2 regions of the Nesterenkonia aethiopica genome follow, and region 1 is predicted to be linked to the other one. Evidence: predicted binding sites of a transcription regulator. Region 1 holds the regulator's gene; the other holds the start of a gene.
What was found. The regulator LexA, encoded in region 1, represses DNA repair genes until DNA is damaged. The targets are predictions, from matches to a motif close to TCGAACANNTGTTCGA.

Region 1 (10,952 bases):
CCGGAGACGTCGACGACGGCGTGCGCCAGGGCCTCGTCGAGCGGGACGGTCGCCTCTCCGAAACGGCGGATGCCGGCCTTGTCACCCAGCGCGGTACGCAGCACCTCGCCGAGGACGATCGAGGTGTCCTCCACCGTGTGATGCACATCGATGTGGGTGTCCCCGGTCGACTCGACCGTCAGATCGATCAGCGAATGCTTCGCCAGAGCGGTGAGCATGTGGTCGAAGAACGGCACCGTGGTGGAGATCTCCGAGGTGCCTGTTCCATCGAGGTCCATGCGCACGCGCACGCTGGACTCGGAAGTGACTCGTTCCATCTGGGCCGCGCGGCCCGAGATCAGTTCTGCTCCCATGGCTCCTGCTCGTGGGTACGGGGTGAAGGGTCTGATGACGCCGTGGACCAGTCTACGCACCGGCCTTCACGGCGTTCAGCGGCCTCGGGCGGAGTCTCAGCGGCCGAGATGCCGAGCCAGGGACTCCAGGAAGGCGGTGGTCTCCGCCTCGGTGCCCGCGGTGACCCGCAGGTGGCCGGGGATGCCGACATCGCGGATGAGGATGCCGTCGTCCAGCAGATGCTGCCACGCGGCCTTCTCGTCCTCGAGCCCGCCGAAGAACACGAAGTTCGCGTCTGACGGGGCGGGGCTGAGCCCGTACCGCGTCAACGTGTCGACGATGCGGTCACGCTGAGTCTTGATCCGCTCCACATTGGCCATCAGCGCCTCGCTGTGATCCAGGGCCGCCTCGGCCGCGGCCTGGGTGATCGCCGACAGGTGGTAGGGCAGGCGCACCAGCCGCAGCGCGTCGGTGACCTCCTCGGCCGCGGCCAGGTAACCCAGCCTCCCGCCGGCCAGGGCGAAGGCCTTGGACATGGTGCGGGAGACGATGAGCCGTTCACGCCCGGGCAGGAGCTCCAGCGCGGACGGAGTGCCGCTCTGCCGGAACTCACCGTAGGCCTCGTCGACGACCACCATGGTGCCACCCTCGACGGCGGCATCGTAGGCCGCCTCGACGACGTCGAGCCCCAGCGCCGTGCCCGTGGGATTGTTCGGCGAGCAGAGGATGACCACGTCAGGCCGGTGCTCTCGGATCTGCCGGGCCACGTCCTCCGCGCCCTGGGTGAAGTCCTCGCCCCGGGTCCCTGCGATGTACCGGCTGTAGGTGCCTCGCGCATAGAGGGGGTACATCGAATAGGTGGGAGGGAAGGCCATCACGGAGCGACCCGGACCGGCGAAGGCCTGCAGGATGTGCTGCATGATCTCATTGGAGCCGTTGGCCGCCCAGATGTGCTCGGCGGTCAGCCCATGGGCCAGGTACTCGGCGAGCTTCTCCCGCAGACGGGTGAACTCCCGATCCGGGTATCGATTCAGCGTCTGAGCCGCATGCCTGACTTCCTTGGTGATGGCGTCCACGACATCAGCGGGGACGTCATAGGTGGTCTCGTTGACGTTGAGCATGGCCCACACCGGCAGCTGCGGCGCGCCGTAGGGCTCCTGGCCGCGCAGCTCCTCGCGGAGCGGCAGGCGCGCCAGGCGCTCTGATCTGCTGAGGCCGGCCGTCGACGTGGATCCGCCGACGCCGTTCTGAGGAGGAATCACGCGTCCATCCTACTCATCGGAGCCGTGGCGCTGCGGCGCCGTCACGGCGCTCCCGTCCCACCGCGTCATCTCTGTCCTGCTCCGACCCGCACTGTCCTGCTCCGACCTGCTCCGACCTGCTCCGTCCCGCTCGGCTCTGATCGCCCACGGAGCCGCGAGTGATCTCCGCCGGAGCAGAACGCGTCCACCGGGCGCGACCTCAGTCCGCCACCGGAACGTACAGCGTCTGCCCGGGATGGATCTCGGAGCTGGTCAGATCATTGAGCTCAGCGATCTGCGTGATCAGCACCTGGGTGTCCTCCCCGGTACCCAGGCCCGAGGCCACGCTCCAGAGGGTGTCCCCGGGTGCCACCGTGACTTCGACAGCGGCGACTCCCGGCGCCCCATGGCTGGTGGCCTGCGCCATGTTGACGAAGCTGCCCACCAAGAGCGCCACGCCCACCAAGGCGGCGACGAGCAGCGTCAGCGCGGGGACCCCGAGGATCACCAGGCGGCCTCGCCGGGTGAGGTTGAGACGTCCTGGTGCACCGGCGGAAGAGGCGACGTAGGCCTGTCCGGCCGCGGAGGTGGTGAAGGAGGTGTGCGAGTGACGCATGGGGAAGGACCTCTCTCGTGCGGGATCTCGTCTCGGCATGGATTCGAAGATGTGTTCTATTTCTAGCACAGATGTTCGACCGGGCACCAGACATGCGTTCGAATATGCTGGTCTCGGCCGTCCGGATCCCGTAGCCTGAGACACATGTTCGAACCGAGTTTCGGATGCGATGTTCGACCGGATGTCCATGCAGGAGATTCCACCAGGACCCTCTGACATGACGAGCGGACGACGGGACCAGACCCTGCGGAGAGAGGCGTGAGAGATGGCCGTGGACAAGCGACCAGCCGAGGATTCCCAGCCGACGGAGACACCGGGGGACGCCGCGCCCCGGCTCACCGACCGGCAGCGCGGCATCGTCGACGTCATCCAGGAGGCCCTCGCAGAGCGTGGATACCCCCCGTCGATGCGTGAGATCGGCGACGCCTGCGGGCTCGCCTCGCTGTCCTCTGTGACGCATCAGCTCGCCCGCCTGCAGCAGATGGGCTACCTGCGTCGGGTGCCCGGCAAGCCGCGCGCCATGGAAGTCATCCGTGATTCCTCAGGCCGCCTCATCGCTGCGGACGTCCCGGACGAGCCGGCGTTCCCTCCCCCGAGCTCTTCCCCGGCACGTCAGGCCTCCGATGACGGTGCGGTCGTCGATCTCGACGCCTACCGCGAGCAGACGGACAGCCGGACGACCGACATTCCGGTGGTCGGTCGCATCGCTGCAGGTGGTCCCATCCTGGCCGAGCAGCAGGTCGAGGACGTCATGCCGCTGCCTCGCCAGCTCACCGGCGAAGGTGAGCTGTTCATGCTCCAGGTACGCGGCGACTCGATGATCGAGGCCGGCATCTTCGAGGACGACTGGGTGGTGGTGCGTCGCCAGCACACGGCCGAGAACGGAGACATCGTCGCCGCCCTGCTCGATGATGAGGCGACCGTGAAGACTCTCCGGCGGCGCGACGGGCATCAGTGGCTGCTCCCGCAGAACCGCAGCTATGAGCCGATCCTCGGGGATCAGGCCACCATTATGGGCAAGGTCGTCACCGTACTGCGGAGCCTCTGAGCCACGCAGCCTCGAGACCAGGCACCCTCACGGCCCCCAGCGCCGCCCGGAGACCATCCGGCAGGCCCGCACAGAAGGAGGGGCGCCGACCGTACGGTCGGCGCCCCTCCTTCTGTGTCCTTCTGCGCACGAGGACGCCAGTCAGGCGCTCGGATCGAGCCCCTGGCCGGCGAGCCGCCGCAGTGCCCCTCGCGCGACGTCTCCGTCGACAGTGGGCCAGAACTCCGGCATGGACTTCTTCAGGAAGCCGCCGTACCGTGCGGTGGCCAGGCGAGAGTCCAGGATCGCCAGCACGCCCCGGTCCTCGGCGCTGCGGATCAGTCGCCCAGCCCCCTGAGCCAGCCGGGTGGCGGCGTGCGTGGCCGCGACCTGCATGAAGCCGTTTCCACCGTTGCGCGCCACTTCCTGGGTGCGGGCGCTCATCAGCGGATCGTCGGGTCGGGGGAACGGGATGCGGTCGATCGCCACCAGTCGGCACGATCGGCCCGGGACGTCCACCCCCTGCCAGAGGCTCATCGTCCCGAACAGACAGGACTCTTCATCCTCGGCGAACTGGCGGACCAGGGCCGACATGGTGGCGTCACCCTGACACAGAATCGGCACCTCCAGGCGTTCCCGCAGCTCCTCGGCGGCCTCTTCAGCGGCGCGGCGCGAGGAGAACAGGGCCAGCGTCGCGCCCCGTGACGCCTCGATGAGCCCGGCGAGCTCGTCCCGCTGCCGATCAGCGGTCTTCAAGGACGGCGCGGGGAGGTCCTTGGCCACATAGAGCACGCCCTGCTTCGGGTAGTCGAAAGGGCTGCCGACGTCGATGGCGTCCCAGGCGGGGGCATTCTCCCCGCCCAGCCCGAGTGACCCCGCCACCGGGTCGAAGCTGTCGCCGATGGTCAGCGTGGCGGAGGTGAGCACCACCGTGCGCTCTCCGAAGAGGCCCTCCCGCAGGCGACCCGCCACCGACGTCGGTGCGACGTTCAGGATCGGCGGCTCCGTGATGTCTGCCTCGCGGTATCCCACGCCCGGGCTGAAGCTGCCCGGGCGGGTCAGCCAGATGACGTCCGGCGTCTCCCGGGAGTTCAGCATGCGCTCAGCGGTCTCCTGCACCGCCTGGACCCGTGCCCGTGCGGTGGAGCGTCCGGTGTCGGCCTCGGCCTCGCCGGACGGCTTGCTGTCAGACAGCGCGGTGCGGGCGGCGTTGCGGGTGATCTCCAACGCCTGGCTCTGCTGGGCGTCCAGGCCGCGTGCCAGCAGCCCCGACTCCTTGCCGTGGAAGGCAGCGTCGACGGCGATGGCCGCCGCCTGCAGGTCCTCGCCGCTGAGCGCGGTGTGACGCCGCAGCGTGGCCGCGGCCGTCTGGATCATCTGGACGGAGAGCTGTGCTGTGACCGCCGAGGTGACGCGATCAGCCAGCTCATGGGCCTCATCGATGATCACCGCGTCGTGCTCGGGCAGCACCTGCAGCCCCTCGAAGGCGTCGATGGCCAGCATGGCGTGGTTGGTGACCACGATGTCGGCCTCCTGAGCCTGCTCCCGCGCAAGCTCGGAGAAGCACTCAGCCGCCATGGGGCACTTCCGCGGACCGATGCAGTCGACGGCATTGACGGAGACCTGACGCCACGCCTTGTCCGAGACGCCCTCAGGCAGGTCGTCTCGGTCTCCCGTGGAGGTCTCTTCGGCCCATTCGCGCAGCCGCACGATCTCACGCCCCAGCCGTGAACCCGGCTCCGGCACGGAGTCCACGGCAGGCTCGTCGCCGAAGGAGAAGAGCGCCTGCTCGTCGTCCTGGTCGGGGAACCCGCCGTCCAGCTTGTGCCGGCACAGGTAGTTCGCCCGTCCCTTGACCAGGGCGATGGAGACCTCCTCCTCCAGCTCCTCCCCCAGATGGTCCAACAGTCGGGGCAGATCACGGCCCATGATCTGTGCCTGCAGCGCCAACGTCGCGGTGGAGATCAGCACCGGACGGTCCGCCTCCAACGCGTGCACCACAGCGGGCACCAGGTAGGCCAGCGACTTGCCGGTCCCGGTGCCCGCCTGCACGAGCAGGTGACGACGCCGGCGCAGGGCGTGGCTCACGTGCCGCGCCATGTCCATCTGCCCTTCGCGGTGCACGCCGCCCATCGCGGAGACCACATGATCCAGCAGCTCCGTGGAGCGCAGGTGCCCGGTGGACTGTGTCGTCGGCGCCTCCGGACTCACGCGGCGCCCGGCTCGTCGGTCGCCGCGGAGGCACCGCCGATGACATGCTCCTGCAGCTCCGCGGCGAGGCTCGGGCGCACCTTCACGCTCATGCGCGTGCCCTCAGCCAGGTACTCGGTGCTCAGAATCTCCGCATCCGCCTCATGCAGTCGAGAGACCACGTCTCCTGCTGCATACGGCACCAGCAGTTCCAGGGACACGTCCGGCCGCGGGATCGACTCGCTGATCAGCTGCCGCAGCTCATCGATGCCCTGACCCGTGTGGGCCGAGACCAGCACGGTCCGCGGCTCGCGCCGTCGGATGCGGTCGACGACGACGTCGTCAGCCATGTCTACCTTGTTCAGCACGATGATCTCGGGGACCTCGTGAGCGTCCACCTCGGCAAGCACGGTGCGCACCGCGCTAATCTGGCTCTCCGGCTCAGGATGCGAGGCATCGACCACGTGGAGGATCAGGTCGGCGTCGGCGACCTCCTCCAGCGTGGAGCGGAACGCCTCCACCAGCTGAGTGGGCAGCTGACGCACGAACCCGACCGTGTCCGAGAGCGTGTAGCCGATGCCGTCCGGCGTCACGGCCTTGCGGGTGGTGGGGTCCAGGGTGGCGAACAGGGCGTTCTCCACCATCACGCCGGCATCGGTGAGCCGGTTCAGCAGGGACGACTTGCCGGCGTTGGTGTAGCCGGCGATCGCCACCGACGGCACGGCATGCCGCTTCCGATTGGCGCGCTTCGCCTCACGGGCCGGCTTCATGCCAGCGATCTGTTTGCGCAGCTTGGCCATGCGCGTGTTGATGCGGCGCCGGTCCAGCTCGATCTTGGTCTCACCGGGTCCGCGAGAGCCCATGCCGGCCCCGGCGCCGCCGACCTGACCACCGGCCTGCCGGGACATCGACTCGCCCCAGCCGCGGAGACGCGGCAGGAGGTATTCCAGCTGGGCGAGCTCCACCTGCGCCTTGCCCTCCCGAGACTTGGCATGCTGGGCGAAGATGTCCAGGATCAGGCCGGTGCGGTCGATGACCTTGACCTTGACGATGTCCTCGAGGCCACGACGCTGCGAGGGGGCGAGCTCGGAGTCGACGACGACGGTGTCCGCGCCCAGTTCGGCGACGGCCTGACGGATCTCCTCTGCCTTGCCGGAGCCGAAGAATGTCCCCGGGTCCGGGGTGGAGCGGCGCTGGACGAAGCCGTCCAGGACGGTGGAACCGGCGGTCTCCGCCAGTGCGGCGAGCTCCCGCAGCGAGTGTTCCGCCTCGGCGATGGGGCCCTCAGTCCACAGTCCTGCCAGCACGACGCGTTCGAGGCGCAGCTGGCGATACTCGACCTCAGTGACGTCTTCGAGCTCCGTCGAGAGACCCTCGACGCGGCGCAGCGACCGGCGCTCGAGCAGGTCGAACTGGTCGCCGTCGGCCTCGGTGTGCTCGGTCCTCAGATCGGAGAGCTCACGGGCCTGTTCCTCCAGCACGGAGCGGCGGCGCCGCTCCGCATCCTGGTCCTCGCGTCGATGCCCAGGGTCGGCGACGAAGCGGGTCCGCCCCGAGCGGGCGACCGTCTCGGCGCGTGCCTGGTCGGCGGCCAGGATCCGTTCGATGGTGGCGTCCACGGATGCCTGGTCCCCGCTCTCGGCCGCCGAGCCGGAGCCCGCCTGGTCCTGGGGCTGCAGGTCCTCGTCGCCCGTGCTGGGTGTGATGCTGTCATGGTGCGTGTTCGTCATAGTCTCCTCAAGGGGATCGCCGGTCAGCGGCGGATCCCGCGATGCCGGATCTCGGCTCCGGCGCACCCTCGTCAGAGGGTCCTTCCATCCTACGGCGCGGCCGTGCAGGGGCACTAGCGACCAGTGCCATCTGTGGACGACGAGGCCCTGGTCGCTTCGCAGGGCAGCCGTCGTCGTGGAGGCGTCTCAGTGGAAGGGTCGCCCGGACCGGGCCGCCCGGCGGGTTCGCCTGCGGCGGGCCGACCACGGGGACGGCTGGTGGGGCGCGGATTCGAGAGGTGGTGGTCCCGGGCCGTCGCGACGGAGCTCGCCGAGGGGCCGGGCGGATGATCATGCTGGCGGATGGTCGCGGGCTGGGCCGACTGTCCGCGTCAGCGCAGAGTGCCGGGTCGTCCGCGTGCTCGACCGTGGGCGGCCAGGCCGCCTCTCACGGGAGCATCAGAGGTAGATAATCCACATGGTGCTCCATTCTACGGGTTCTGACGGTGGACAGCGAATCCTGGACCGTGCAGGAGATAGCATCGACGGGTGAGCTCACAGCACTACTTCTCCTCCGCACCCTCGGGCCCCCTGAAGCGGCGCGAGATCGACGTCGATCTGGCAGGCCGTGCCGTCTCGGTGGTCACCGCCGGCGGCATCTTCTCTCCCGAGGGCATCGACAAGGGCACCGCCGTACTGCTCAAGCACGTCCCGGACCCTGCTCCCGCAGGGCATCTGCTGGACATCGGCTGCGGGTGGGGGCCGATCGCCCTGACGATGGCGCTCCGCTCGCCGGAGGCGGCCGTCTGGGCTGTGGACGTCAACGAGCGGGCCCGTGAGCTGTGCGCGGAGAACGCGCGGCGGCTCGGGCTGGACAACGTGGAGGTCCTCTCCCCTGACCAGGTGCCCGCGGGCGTCCGGTTCGACACCATCTGGTCCAATCCCCCGATCAGGGTGGGCAAGGCCGTGCTGCACGAACTGCTGGAGCTGTGGCTTCCCCGGCTGGCCGATGATGCCGAAGCCTGGCTGGTCGTGCAGAAGAACCTCGGCGCCGATTCGCTGCTGACCTGGATCCGTTCGATGCTGGCCGCCGTGGGCGACGACTTCGACGCGGACCGGCCAGAGACGGACAAGGGGTTCCGCCTCCTGCGGGTGACGCGGACCGGCGGCTGAGCCTTCCCGTGAGCGCTCATCCTTCCCGCTCCCCCGCGTCCCGAGTCCGCACGATCAGATGATGGTGCCGCGGTAGACGTTCTCTGCCGGGCCCGAGAGCTCCACGTCCTCCGCCCCGTCGGCACGGGAGAGGAAGCGCACACGCAGCCGCCCTCCGGGGACCTGGACGGTCCAGGTGTCGACGCCGTCCTCGGCCGCCCAGACCCGCACGGCGGCGGCCGCCGCACATGCACCGGTGCCGCAGGACAGCGTCTCACCCACGCCGCGCTCGTGGACGCGCAGACGGACCTGCCCCTCGCCGTCGACGACGAGAGGATCGGCCGGCACGACGAACTCCACATTGGTCCCGTCCGGCGGCACCGGGTCCACCTGGGGCGCCTGGTTCAGGTCCAGGTCCTCGAGCGCCTGCTCCGCGGACAGTGCGACGACCGTGTGCGGGTTGCCCATCGAGATGCTCAGCGCGGGCCGAGGGTCGGTGAGCCCCTGGGCGATGACCAACGAGTCGGAGGCGTTGGAGCTGGCGAGTTCGGGATCCAGGAAGGACCAGATGCCCATGCCGATGGCATAGCCCTCCGGGACACGTCGTACGGTCCGCGCTCCGGCCCGCGTCACCACCGGCAGCTGCTCCTCCTCCTCGAGCTGGACGAGGTCCTCGGAGACCAGGAAATGAGCGAACGCCCGCACACCGTTGCCGCACATCTCGGCCACTGTGCCGTCGGCATTCCAGTAGTCCATGAACCACAGGTCCTCGCCGCCATGCGCCGAGAGGTCTTCATCAGCGGCAGCGATGTCGCGCGCCTCCGCGACGTGCCGGACCGGGACGGCGCGGATGAGCCCGTCGCCGCCGACGCCCAGGTGCCGGTCGCACAGGGCCTTCACCACCTCGGGTGTGATGTGCCGCGTGCCGTCGGGGTCCGCGAACATCACGAAGTCGTTGCCTGTGGCGTGGGCCTTGGTGAAGGGGGCGCCACGCAGCGCGTCGAGGGCGGAGAGGTGGTGGGCCACAGGGGCTGCCTTCCTGAAGGGGTGGGGGGGGGTGAGATGCGGCGGGTGCGATGCAGGCTACAACTGCGCTGCAGGCTACAACGTCAGGAGGACTCCGGTCCTTCCCGCAGCGCGGGCTCAGCCTGGTCGGCGAGGGATCCGGCGACGTCGTCGGCCTCCAGGTCCACGGGAAGCCAGCGGATCCGTGGATCGGCGCGGAACCAGGTGTCCTGACGTTTGGCGAAACGACGGGTGGCCACGGTGGTGTCCTCCACCGCCTCCTCCTGGCTGATCCTGCCGTCGAGCACGTCGAGGAACTGCTGGTAGCCGATGGCCCGCGAGGCGGTGCGGCCCTCGCGGAGGCCTCGATCCTCCAGCGCCCGGACCTCCTCGAGGAGACCGTGGGCGGCCATCTCCTCGACGCGGGCGGCGATGCGGGACTGCAAGGTCTCCCGGGGAAGGCTGAGGCCCAGCTGGACCACCGGCTCCACCGTGGGCTCGTGGATCCGTCGCGGCATGAAGGAGGAGAAGGTCCGCCCGGTGATGGAGACGACCTCCAACGCGCGCACCAGCCGACGGTCGTCCTTGATGACGGCGGCCGACTCCGGGTCTGCCCGGCGCAGCTCCTCCCGCAGCGCGCCCGCACCCTCGTCCTCCAGCCATTGGGCGAGCCGGCTGCGCACTCCCGGCTCGGTGGGCGGAAACTCGATGGCGTCGACGACGGCGCGCACGTAGAGCCCGGAGCCCCCGACGAGGATGGGTGTGCGGCCGCGCGACCGGGTCTCACGGACCAGTTCCCGCGCCCGGTCCCGATAGACGGCCACGGAGGCCTCCTCGGTGACGTCGAGGACGTCGAGCAGGTGGTGGGGGACTCCGCGCCGCTGGTCCGCCGTCACCTTGGCGGTGCCGATGTCCATGCCGCGGTAGAGCTGCATCGAGTCGGCGTTGATGACCTCACCGTCGAGCCGACGGGCGAGCTCCACGCCGAGGGCGGACTTCCCGGTGGCGGTCGCCCCAACGACAGCGATCAACGGCGGACGGGAGGAACTCGCCACCGGCTCAGCCGTCCGAGCGCAGCGTCGGCATGCCCAGGGAGACAGGCCCGGGCTGGGCGCCTCCGACCTGGGTGGTGCCGACTCCGCAGGATTCTGCCTGCGCACGATCCCACGCGTCGCCGGCCCGGGACCGGCGCAGATGGTACTCCTGGGCGGAGGCGGGATCGGCGAGCAGGTGGTGGGATCCGGCGTCGGTGATCGTCACGGAGACGAAGTCCCCTGGGCGGGGCGACTCGGCACCTGCGGGGACCGAGAAGTGCACCAGCCGGTTGTCCGCTGCGCGGCCCGAGAGGCGGCCGGTCTCCGACCCCTTGGTCCCGGCGTCGGCGGTGACCAGCAGCTCCTGCGTGGTGCCGATCTGGCGCTGGTTCTCCTCCGCGGTGATCCGATTCTGCAGCTCCACGAGTCGCTCGAAGCGTTCCTGGACGACCGCCTTGGGGATCTGGTCCTCCATGGTCGCCGCCGGCGTGCCCGGCCGCGGCGAGTACTGGAAGGTGAACGCCGAGGAGAAGCGAGAGGCCTCGACCACCCGCAGCGTGTCCTCGAAGTCCTTCTCGGTCTCCCCGGGGAAGCCCACGATGATGTCGGTGGTGACCGAGGCATGGGGCATGCGCTCCCGCACCT
Region 2 (10,952 bases), on a different contig from region 1:
CGCAGCGGCCCCCCTTGATGTTGAAGGAGAACCGTCCCGGCTGGTATCCGCGGGTCTTGGACTCCTGCGTCTCGGCGAACAGCTTCCGGATGTGGTCGAAGACGCCGGTGTAGGTGGCCGGGTTGGACCGCGGGGTGCGGCCGATGGGGCTCTGGTCGACGTGGATGACCTTGTCGAGATGGTCCACTCCGTCGATGCGACGGTGCCGCCCCGGCACCTGCCGGGCGTTGTTGAGCCTGTTGGCCAGCGACTTGTAGAGGATCTCGTTGATCAGGGTGGACTTCCCGGAGCCCGAGACTCCGGTGACGGCCAGGAAGACGCCCAGCGGGATGTCCACGCTGACGTCGGCGAGGTTGTTCTCATGGGCGTCGACGATGCGCAGCCTGCGCTGGGGGTCCACGGGGCGCCGCGACGGCGGCACGGCGATCGCGCGCCGACCGGCCAGATAGTCGCCGGTGATGGACTCCTCATTGGCCTTGAGGCCCTCCACGGATCCGGAGTGCACGATCCGTCCGCCGCGCTCTCCGGCTCCCGGACCGATGTCGACGACCCAGTCGGCCTCGCCGATGGTGTCCTCGTCATGCTCCACGACGATCAGGGTGTTGCCCAGGTCCCTGAGACGCGTGAGCGTCTGGATGAGTCGGGTGTTGTCGCGCTGGTGCAGACCGATCGAGGGCTCGTCGAGCACATAGAGCACACCCACCAGCCCGGAGCCGATCTGCGTGGCCAGCCGGATACGCTGCGCCTCGCCGCCGGAGAGCGTGCCGGCCGCCCGCTCCAGGTTCAGGTATCCCAGGCCCACGTCCAGCAGGAAGTTCAGCCGCGCCAGGATCTCCTTGAGCACCTGCTCGGCGATGGTCGCATCTCTGGCGGAGAGACTCAGACCCGAGAAGAACGCCACGATCTCGTCCAGCGGGCTGCGGGAGACCTCGGCGATGGACCGACCCTCGATCAGGACGGACAGTGAGGCGGGATTCAGGCGCTGCCCGTCGCAGTCCGGACACGCAACCTGACGCATGTACTGCTCGTAATGGTCCCGGGCGTTGTCCGACTCCGTCTCCTCATACTTGCGATGGATGTAGGAGAGCACGCCTTCGAAACCAGTGGAGTACTTCCGCTCCCGGCCGAAGCGATTCCGATACTGGACGACCACCTTGTGGTTCCGCCCGTGCAGCAACGCCTTCCGGGCCTTCTTGGGAAGCTCTCGCCAGGGGACGTCCAGGGAGAAGTCGAGGTCTTCGGCCAGCGCGCGGATGAGCCGCAGCCAGTACTCACTGGAGGCCTTCCCCCGGTTCCAGGGGGCGATCGCTCCGTCGGCCAGGGAGAGCGTGTCGTCCGGAATGACCAGCTCCTCGTCCACCTCGAGCCGCGAGCCGATGCCCGAGCAGGTCTGGCAGGCGCCGAAGGGCGAGTTGAAGGAGAAGGAACGCGGCTCGATCTCATCGATCGACAGCGGATGCTCATTGGGGCAGGCCAGGTTCTCGGAGAAGCTGCGCAGCTTGGGGCCTTCGAGGCCGTCCGGCACCTTCTCGGGGTTCTCCGGCGAGCCGTCCTCCGCCAGGTCGACCAGGTCGATCACCACTCGTCCTTCTGCCAGACGCAGAGCAGTCTCGATCGAATCGGTGAGCCGCTGGCGCATGCCCTCCCGGATGACCAGGCGGTCGATGACCACGTCGATGTGGTGCTTGATCTGCTTCTCGAGCACCGGTGGGTCGTTGAGCTGGATCTGCTCGCCGTCCACCACGGCCCGGGCGAAGCCCTGTCCGGCCAGGTCTCGGAAGAGGTCCTTGAACTCGCCCTTGCGCCCGCGCACGACCGGCGCCAGGACCTGGAAGCGGGCTCCCACCGGCAGGTCCAGGATCTGGTCCACGATCTGCTGAGGGGTCTGCCGCTCGATCCGCTCTCCACACACGGGGCAGTGCGGAACGCCGATGCGGGCCCAGAGCAGACGCAGATAGTCATGGATCTCGGTGACGGTTCCGACCGTCGACCGCGGGTTCCGCGAGGTCGACTTCTGATCGATGGAGACCGCCGGCGACAGCCCCTCGATGAAGTCGACGTCGGGCTTGTCCACCCGTCCGAGGAACATGCGCGCGTACGCCGAGAGCGACTCGACGTACCGCCGCTGCCCCTCGGCGAAGATGGTGTCGAACGCCAAGGAGGACTTCCCCGAGCCGGAGAGGCCGGTGAAGACGATGAAGGCGTTGCGCGGAAGCTCCACGGCCACGTCGTGCAGGTTGTGCTCCCGGGCCCCCTGGACGACGATGCGGTCCGCCTCGGCGCGACCGACGGTGCCGTTGGCGCCGGACTTCCGGCGCGCACCCCGGCTGTAGTAGTCGTCGACGGATTCGATCACGGCGCCGTCGATCGCGGCAACTGGCTCAGACACGCGCACCAGTGTATGCCCGCACCTTCGATCGAACAAATATTCGATCACCCGGGCCGTTCGCCGGCCGCACGGACCCGGATGGCAGGATGGAGGCGTGACGACCCGCCCCACCTCCCCCGCCCTGCAGAACGACGAGCCCTCCGCAGACGACGGCGCTCCCCTCGTCCTCTTCGACCTTGACGGCACCCTCGTGGACCCCGCCGGTTCGATCACCGGCGGCATCGCCGCGGCCCTGGCCGCGCACGGGATCGACGTGCCCGACCAGCCCACGCTGGAGGGCATGGTCGGCCCGCCGCTCGCCGCCAGCCTGCTGTCCCTGCCGGGCGTGACCACCGAGATGCTGCCGGGCCTCGTGGCGCACTATCGAGCCGGCTACCTCGCCCACGGCATGGCGGCCTCCAAGGTCTACCCCGGACTCCGGCAGCTCCTGGCCGACCTGCGGGAGGCAGGCGTCGCCCTGGCGGTGGCCACCTCGAAGCCGCAGCCGCTGGCGGAGCGACTGCTCGAGGTCCAGGGCCTGGCGGGCGCCGTCGACGTCGTCGCAGGCTCGGATCCGGACGAGACCGTGCCCCATGCCGGCAAGGCGCCGATCCTCGCGGCCGCGCTGAGGGACGTGGCCCGCGCCTCGGACCGCGATCCGAGCGGCGGCCCCTCTCGGCCCCGAGCGGCGATGGTCGGGGATCGGATCTTCGACGTCGAGGGCGCCCAGGCCCATGGGATCCCCTGTGTCGGCGTGCGGTGGGGCAGCGCCCCGGCCGGGGAGCTCGAACAGGCCGGCGCCGACGTCGTGGTCGACGACGCGCAGGGGCTCCGAGATGCACTCGAGCACCTTCTCGATGTGCCGCTCGGGGACAGCGCAGCGAGGCCGGCCCCCAGCCCGACTCAGGACTCGACCCACAGCGCAGCCGAGGATCCGGCCGAGGGCTCGGCATCGCCATGGCGTCTGATCGACAGCAGACCATAGACTGTCACCCATGGCCACCGACAGCTCTCTGATCCATGACCTTCCGGCGATCACCGTCCGCCGCGTCGCGGTCTCCGAGATGAGCAACAACGTCTACCTGCTCACCGCGAAGAAGTCCGGGGTCCAGGTGCTCATCGACGCCGCCGACGACGTCCCGGCGATCCGCGCGATGCTGGCCGAAGCCGCCGTCGACACCCCCTGCGCGCCGCAGCTGCGCGCCGTGCTCACCACGCATCGTCACTGGGACCACATCCGCGCGCTGCCCGAGCTCGCCGCCGACGTGGAGACGGTCGCGGGACAGGACGACGCCGGTGCGATCGAGGAGGCCGAAGGCGTGCGGATCGACCGTCGGGTCGACCACGGCGACCTGGTGCAGTATGACGGCATCGCGCTGGACGTCATCCAGCTGCGCGGCCACACCCCTGGCTCGGTGGCCTTCGTGTACCCCGTCGAAGACGGCCCCACCCACATCTTCACCGGAGACTCGCTGTTCCCCGGCGGCGTCGGAAAGACCTGGAGCGCAGAGGACTTCCGCACGCTGATCGACGACGTCGAGGCGCGGCTCTTCGCGGCCTTCCCGGACGACACCGTCATCCACCCCGGACATGGCGACCCCACGACGCTGGGCGCGGAACGGCCCGAGCTCGCCGCGTGGCGGGAGCGCGGCTGGTAGTGGCGGCCCTGCGACTCGACTCCCTGCGTCCTGCCCCCGCTGCGGACGGCGTCCCCGACCCCGAGAGCCTCGTCGAGGCCTTCACCGGATGGACCGCCCAGCGTGGGATCACCCTCTACCCCGCCCAGGAGGACGCTGTCCTGGAGCTCGCGGACCGGCGGCACGTCATCATGGCCACCCCGACCGGCTCCGGGAAGTCCCTGGTGGCCACGGCCGCCCACTTCTTCGCCCTGTGCCGCGGCGAACGCAGCGTCTACACCGCTCCGATCAAGGCGCTCGTCTCCGAGAAGTTCTTCGCGCTCGTGGAGATCTTCGGCGCGGAGAACGTCGGGATGGTGACCGGAGACTCGGCGGTCAACGCCCACGCCCCGATCATCTGCTGCACGGCGGAGATCCTGGCCAACGAAGCTCTGCGCGACGGCACGGAGGCCGACGTCGGGCCCGTCATCATGGACGAGTTCCACTTCTATGCGGACCCCCAGCGCGGATGGGCCTGGCAGGTGCCCCTGCTGGAGCTTCCCCAGGCCCAGTTCCTGCTGATGTCCGCCACCCTGGGCGACACCAGCCGCTTCGAGCGCCGCATCGCCGAGCGGACCGGCCGAGACGTCGTCACCGTCTCCTCGGTCCAGCGTCCGGTGCCGCTGCACTTCGAGTACTCCACCACGCCGCTGCAGCACAAGCTCGAGGACCTCGTCGCCGACGGACAGGCGCCGGTCTACGTGGTGCACTTCTCCCAGCGCGAGGCCGCGGAACGTGCCGCCGGGCTCGCCTCGCTGAACGTGGCCGGCAAGGAGGACCGGGAGCGCATCCGGCAGCGTCTGGAGACCTTCCGCTTCGCCAAGGGGTACGGCAAGGTGCTCAATCGGCTGCTGCGGTCCGGCATCGGCGTCCACCATGCCGGGATGCTCCCCAAGTACCGGCGCCTCGTGGAGCAGCTCGCCCAGGACGGGCTGCTGAAGGTCATCTGCGGCACCGACACCCTCGGCGTCGGCATCAACGTGCCCATCCGCACCGTAGTGCTCACCGCCCTGAGCAAGTACGACGGCGAGCGGACGCGCCAGCTCAACGCCCGTGAGTTCCACCAGATCGCCGGACGGGCGGGGCGCGCCGGCTTCGACACCGAGGGCCGGGTGGTCGTGCAGGCCCCCGAGCATGTCATCGAGAACGAGCAGGCGCTGCGCAAGGCGCGGGCCAAGCACGGGGACGACGAGAAGAAGGTCGCCCAGGCGGTCCGCTCCACGGGGAAGAAGAAGCCGCCCGACGGCTTCGTCTCCTGGTCGGAGAAGTCCTTCGACCGACTCGTGGAGGCGACGCCGGAGCCGATGGTCTCACGCATGCAGATCAGCTATGCGATGGTGCTGCAGCTCCTGCAACGCCCTGAGGACCCGATCCTGGCCATGCGTCGGCTCATCCGCGGCTCCGACGAGACCCCGGCCCGGCAGGCGATCCTCCAGCGGCGGGCGCTGCAGATCCTGCGGGAGCTGCTCACCGCTGGCGTGCTGGAGCGACTGGAGGCTCCCGACGAGGACGGGCGCACAGTGGACCTGACGCTCGACCTGCAGGACGACTTCGCGCTGAACCAGCCGCTGGCCCCCTTCGCCGTCGCCGCGCTGGAGCTCCTGGACCCGGAGTCGGAGACCTACGCCCTGGACGTCATCTCCGTGATCGAGGCGATCCTGGAGACTCCGTACCAGGTGACCGGCGCCCAGGTGAAGAAGCTCAAGTCCGAGAAGATCGGTGAGCTGAAGGCCGAGGGTGTGGACTATGTGGAACGGATGCGCATCCTCGATGAGATGACCCATCCCCAGCCGCTGGGCGAGCTGCTGACCCAGCAGTTCGAGGTGTATCGGACCTCGGCGCCCTGGGTGGGCGACCATGAGCTGGCGCCCAAGGCGGTCGTGCGGGACATGGTCGAGCGGGCCTTCGGCTTCGTCGACATGGTCAACCACTATCAGCTCACCCGCTCGGAGGGAGTGCTGCTGCGGTATCTCACCGACGCCTACAAGGCGCTGCGCCAGACCGTGCCGCAGCAGAAGGTGACCGAGACGCTGGAGGATCTGGTCGAGTGGCTCGGCGAGATGATCCGCCAGACCGACAACTCGCTGCTCGAGGAGTGGGAGCGGCTGGCCTCCGGGGCCGAGGACTCCACGGCGGAGGATCTCGAGCTCAGTACCGAGGCGCCGGCAGAACCGGAGGGCGTGACCCACAATGTGCGGGCCTTCCGCGTGATGGTGCGCAACGCGATGTTCCTGCGGGCCGAGCTCTTCGCCCAGGAGAAGGAGCAGCAGCTCGAGCAGCTGGACGGTGACGCCGGGTGGGACGCCGAACGGTGGGGGAAGGCCATGGACACGTTCTTCGACGTCTACGACGATGTGTTCACCGATGCTTCCTCCCGCGGCCCGGCGCTCATCCGCATCGATGAGTCGCCGGAGGGCCGTCCGGGCTTCTGGCGGGCGGTGCAGGTCCTCGACGACGCCGACGGCAATCACGACTGGGCGATCCACGCCTGGATCGATCTGGCCTCCTCCGACGAGGTCGGCGCCCCGGTGGTGCTGGTCGATCACGTCGGCGAGGTCCACCACGAGCCGGCAGCCTGACCGTCGTCGCAGCCCACCAGTCCGGCGGGATGACCTCCGGCTGTGCCGTGTGCCACACTTGATCCGCGGTGGGAGCTGACCACCTCGCCCGAGTCAGCTCCCATCGTCCCACCTCAGCGGCAGAGCACCGCTGAGGAGCCCCACGACGACGCACGCCCGGCCAGCCGACAGAGCGGGACCGGCCAGCAGAGAGAGACAGCATGACCTCGACGTCTTCCCCTGTCCGCACCCTCCTCGACGGCACCCGCCTGACGGAGCACCGGCTGCGGGTCCCCCTGGACCACGCGGCCCCCGACGGTGAAGGCCTCGACCTGTTCGCCCGTGAGTTCGTCACGCCGGAGGCCGCCGCCCGTGGTGAGGACCACGTGGCCCGGATGCCCTGGCTGCTGTTTCTGCAGGGCGGGCCCGGCGGCAAGGGCACCCGTCCGGCGCGGACCCCGGCGTGGATGCAGGAGGCCGGCAGCCGCTTCCGCATCCTGATGCTGGACCAGCGAGGCACCGGCCTGTCCACCCCGCTGACCCGCCATTCGGTGCTCCGCAGGGGCCGCGCAGCGGAGCAGGCCGCCTATCTGCGACGCTTCCGGGCTGACGCCATCGTCCACGACGCCGAGGCCTTCCGTCGGCACCTGGGCCTGCAGAGCTGGAGCGTGCTGGGGCAGAGCTTCGGCGGGTTCTGCACCCTGACCTATCTGTCCCTCTTCCCCGACTCACTGGACAGGGCGCTCATCACGGGCGGCCTTCCTCCTCTGACGGGCCACGCCGACCGGGTGTACCAAGCCACCTACGCGAAGATGGCGGCCCGGAACCGGGAGCACTTCGCCCGGTTCCCCGAGGACCGCGACAGGCTGGACGAGATCGTCGATCACCTCCGCCGCCACGAGGTGCTCCTGCCGGACGGCTCCCCGCTGACGGTCCCCCGTCTGCAGTCGGTGGGCATGCTGCTGGGTGGGAACACGCGGGCCGACTCTCTGCACTACCTGCTCGAGGAGGCCTTCGTCGCGCCGGGGACCGACGCGCTGTCCGACACGTTCCTGCACGCAGTCCACCAGCAGATCTCCTTCGCAGCGGCCCCCATGTATGCGGTGATGCACGAATCGATCTACGGTCAGCCCGCCGAGATGACGGACGGCCGCGGCGACACCGGCTGGGCGGCTGAGCGCGTGCTCGAAGACCACCCCGAGTTCTGCCCGACCGGGACCTCCCCGATGCTCACCGGAGAGATGATCCTGCGCCACCACCTGGCGCTGGACCCCGCGCTGGCACCCCTGGCGGAGGCCGCAGACCGACTGGCCGACGTCGACGACTGGGAGCCTCTCTACGACCTGGATCAGCTGGCACGGAACGAGGTCCCCACGGCGGCCGCCGTCTATACCGACGACGTCTATGTGGCCCGCGAGCTCTCCCTGGAGACCGCCTCCCGAGTCCGCGGGCTCAGCGTCTGGGAGACCGATGAGTTCCACCACGACGGTCTGCACGACAATGGAGCGAGGATCCTGCGGGAGCTGCTGCACCGCACTGACGCCTCAGCAGGCGCCCGGGACGGCCGGGCTGACGCCGCCGAGGAGGCTCAGGCGCCGTCAGCGCGGTACTCCACATGAGACGATCGTCGGGCAGCTCCGCTCAGGGGACGCCTCCCTCATGAGCTCTGCGCGGCGTGCTCCTCGTCCTCGCGCCGCGCGCGGGCTGCCGAGGTGAGCAGCGAGCTGATCACGGTGACGGCCAGCACCGCGACGATCACGATGAGCGAGAGCCCCGTGGAGATCTCCGGCACGGGAACGTTCTCGCCGCCGTTGATGAACGGCAGGTTGTTCTCATGCAGGGCGTGGAGCACCAGCTTGACCCCGATGAAGCCGAGGATCACCGCCAGACCGTAGGACAGGTGGACCAGCCGGTCCAGCAGCCCGTCGATCAGGAAGTACAGCTGCCGCAGCCCCATCAGCGAGAACGCCGTGGCCGCGAACACGATGTACGGCTCCTGGGTCAGCCCGTAGATCGCCGGGATCGAGTCCACGGCGAAGAGGATGTCGGTGCCGCCGATGGCCACCATGACCAGCAGCATCGGCGTGAGCATCCGCTTCCCGTCCACTCGTGTGACGAGCCGGTCGCCGTCGTAGTGGTCGGTGGTGTGCAGGAAACGCCGGGCCAGACGAATGATGATGTTGTCCGCCTCCTCGGCCGCGTCCTCTCCCGCGGCGCCCTTCTTCAGCAGCTGGACGGCGGTGACCAGCAGGATGATCCCGAAGAGGTAGAACACGTCGGAGAAGGCATGGATGAGGCCGGCCCCGACCAGGATGAAGGCGGTGCGGACGATCAGGGCGAAGACGATGCCGAACAGCAGGACCTTCTGCTGGTCCTCCCGGGGGACGTTGAAGCTGGCGATGATCACCAGGAAGACGAACAGGTTGTCCACCGAGAGCGCCTTCTCGGTGACATAGCCTGCGTAGTACTCGGTGGCCAGGGCAGGGTCGCCCATGGCGAGGAACACGAGTCCGAAGGCCAGCGCGGCGCCGATGTAGAGGGCCGACCAGACCGCGGCCTCCCGGATGCTCGGGATGTGCGCCTGGCGCACGTGGAAGACGAAGTCGAAGGCCAGCAGGCCGACGATGAGCAGGATGGTGAGTCCCCAGACCAGGGGTGTGATCTCCACAGGAGAGGGTCCTTTCGACAGTCACGAGGATGTGGGTGGTCCTCGCGAGTCTCTCCCCCGGACGCCTGCGCGATCCTGATGGATCTGCCGGCTCCCGACCGCTGTGCCCGGCAGGTCGACGACGACCCGCGTGCTGACGTGCACACCGCTGACGGATACTCCCTCACGCAGAGATCAGCATACACCCGCAGGCGCAGGCGGGCCCTGAAGGAGCCAGGGACCGGATCCCTGGCCGTGCTCAGTCGTGTCCGGCCTGCTGCATCTGGCGCAGCTCCTTCTTCAGGTCCCCGATCTCGTCCCGGAGCCGGGCGGCCAGCTCGAAGTTCAGCTCTTCGGCGGCGTGGTGCATCTGCCCGGTCATCTGCTCGATGAGGTCCGCCAGGTCGGCCGCCGGCGTCGTCGACGCGATGCTTCCCGCCGAAGCCGCCTCCGGGGACCCGTCATCCTGTGCGGCCGCACCCGAGGCGGAGCCCTCGAACCCGGTGTAGCCGCGATGGCCCTTGCCGTACTCGAAGCCGGTGGCCAGCCCGCCCATGCCCTGCAGCAGGTCCGCCGTGTCGGCGTCCTCGCGGGCCAGCTGGTCGGTGATGTCGGCGATCTTCTTCTGCAGCGGCTTGGGGTCGATGCCGTGCTCGTCGTTGTAGGCCTTCTGGATCTGCCGACGCCGTTCGGTCTCGTCGATGGCCTGACGCATGGAGTCGGTGATCCGGTCGGCGTACATGTGCACCTGTCCGGAGACGTTGCGGGCGGCGCGGCCGATCGTCTGGATCAGCGAACGGGTGGAGCGCAGGAAGCCTTCCTTGTCCGCGTCCAGGATCGACACCAGGGAGACCTCCGGCAGGTCCAGACCCTCCCGCAGCAGGTTGATCCCCACGACGACGTCGTGGACGCCCCTGCGCAGGTCGCGGAGGATCTCCACACGCTTGAGGGTGTCCACGTCGGAATGGAGGTATTCGACCTTGATCCCGTGGTCCAACAGATACTCCGTCAGGTCCTCGGCCATGCGTTTGGTCAGCGTGGTGACCAGCACCCGTTCGTCGCGCGCCGTCCTCTGGCGGATCTCGCCGAGCAGGTCGTCGATCTGACCCTTCGTCGGCTTCACCACCACCTCGGGATCGATGAGTCCCGTGGGGCGGATGATCTGTTCGACCACGCCGTCGGAGATGCCGAGCTCGTAGGGGCCCGGAGTCGCCGAGAGGTAGACGGTCTGCCCGATCCTCTCCAAAAACTCGTCCCATGTCAGCGGCCGGTTGTCCATCGCCGACGGCAGACGGAACCCATGCTCCACGAGTGTGCGCTTCCGGGACATGTCCCCTTCGTACATGCCGCCGATCTGCGGGATCGTGACATGGGATTCGTCGACGATCAACAGGAAGTCGTCCGGGAAGTAGTCCAGCAGACAGTGCGGAGCGGACCCCGGAGGCCGGCCGTCGATGTGCCGCGAGTAGTTCTCGATGCCGTTGCAGAAACCCATCTGCTGCATCATCTCGAGGTCGTAGGTCGTGCGCATGCGCAGCCGCTGGGCCTCCAGCAGCCTGTCCTGGGACTCCAGCTCGGCCAGCCGCTCGCGCAGCTCGTCCTCGATGGCGGTGACGGCCTTCGCCATGCGGTCGTCGCCGGCCACGTAATGGCTGGCGGGGAAGATGTACATCTCCTCCTCCTCACGCACCACGGTGCCCGTG

Region 2: a site for LexA is predicted at 2,418-2,433, ahead of uvrA (excinuclease ABC subunit UvrA). Genes of this name have one in related genera too.

Annotation. Positions count from the first base shown of each region.
Region 1 is NZ_BAAAVT010000001.1:153,719-164,670, reverse strand. It holds gene hisB (imidazoleglycerol-phosphate dehydratase HisB) at 1-353, opposite strand, end outside; gene ABD658_RS00710 (histidinol-phosphate transaminase) at 450-1,595, opposite strand; gene ABD658_RS00705 (LysM peptidoglycan-binding domain-containing protein) at 1,795-2,190, opposite strand; gene lexA (transcriptional repressor LexA) at 2,546-3,238, shown strand; gene ABD658_RS00695 (ATP-dependent DNA helicase) at 3,380-5,428, opposite strand; gene hflX (GTPase HflX) at 5,425-7,137, opposite strand; gene ABD658_RS00685 (class I SAM-dependent methyltransferase) at 7,666-8,289, shown strand; gene dapF (diaminopimelate epimerase) at 8,344-9,294, opposite strand; gene miaA (tRNA (adenosine(37)-N6)-dimethylallyltransferase MiaA) at 9,378-10,304, opposite strand; gene miaB (tRNA (N6-isopentenyl adenosine(37)-C2)-methylthiotransferase MiaB) at 10,333-10,952, opposite strand, start outside.
Region 2 is NZ_BAAAVT010000004.1:71,141-82,092, reverse strand. It holds gene uvrA (excinuclease ABC subunit UvrA) at 1-2,266, opposite strand, end outside; gene ABD658_RS03770 (HAD hydrolase-like protein) at 2,484-3,353, shown strand; gene ABD658_RS03765 (MBL fold metallo-hydrolase) at 3,364-4,026, shown strand; gene ABD658_RS03760 (DEAD/DEAH box helicase) at 4,035-6,623, shown strand; gene ABD658_RS03755 (alpha/beta fold hydrolase) at 6,824-8,221, shown strand; partial or broken gene ABD658_RS03750 (TerC/Alx family metal homeostasis membrane protein) at 8,296-9,270, opposite strand; gene uvrB (excinuclease ABC subunit UvrB) at 9,509-10,952, opposite strand, start outside.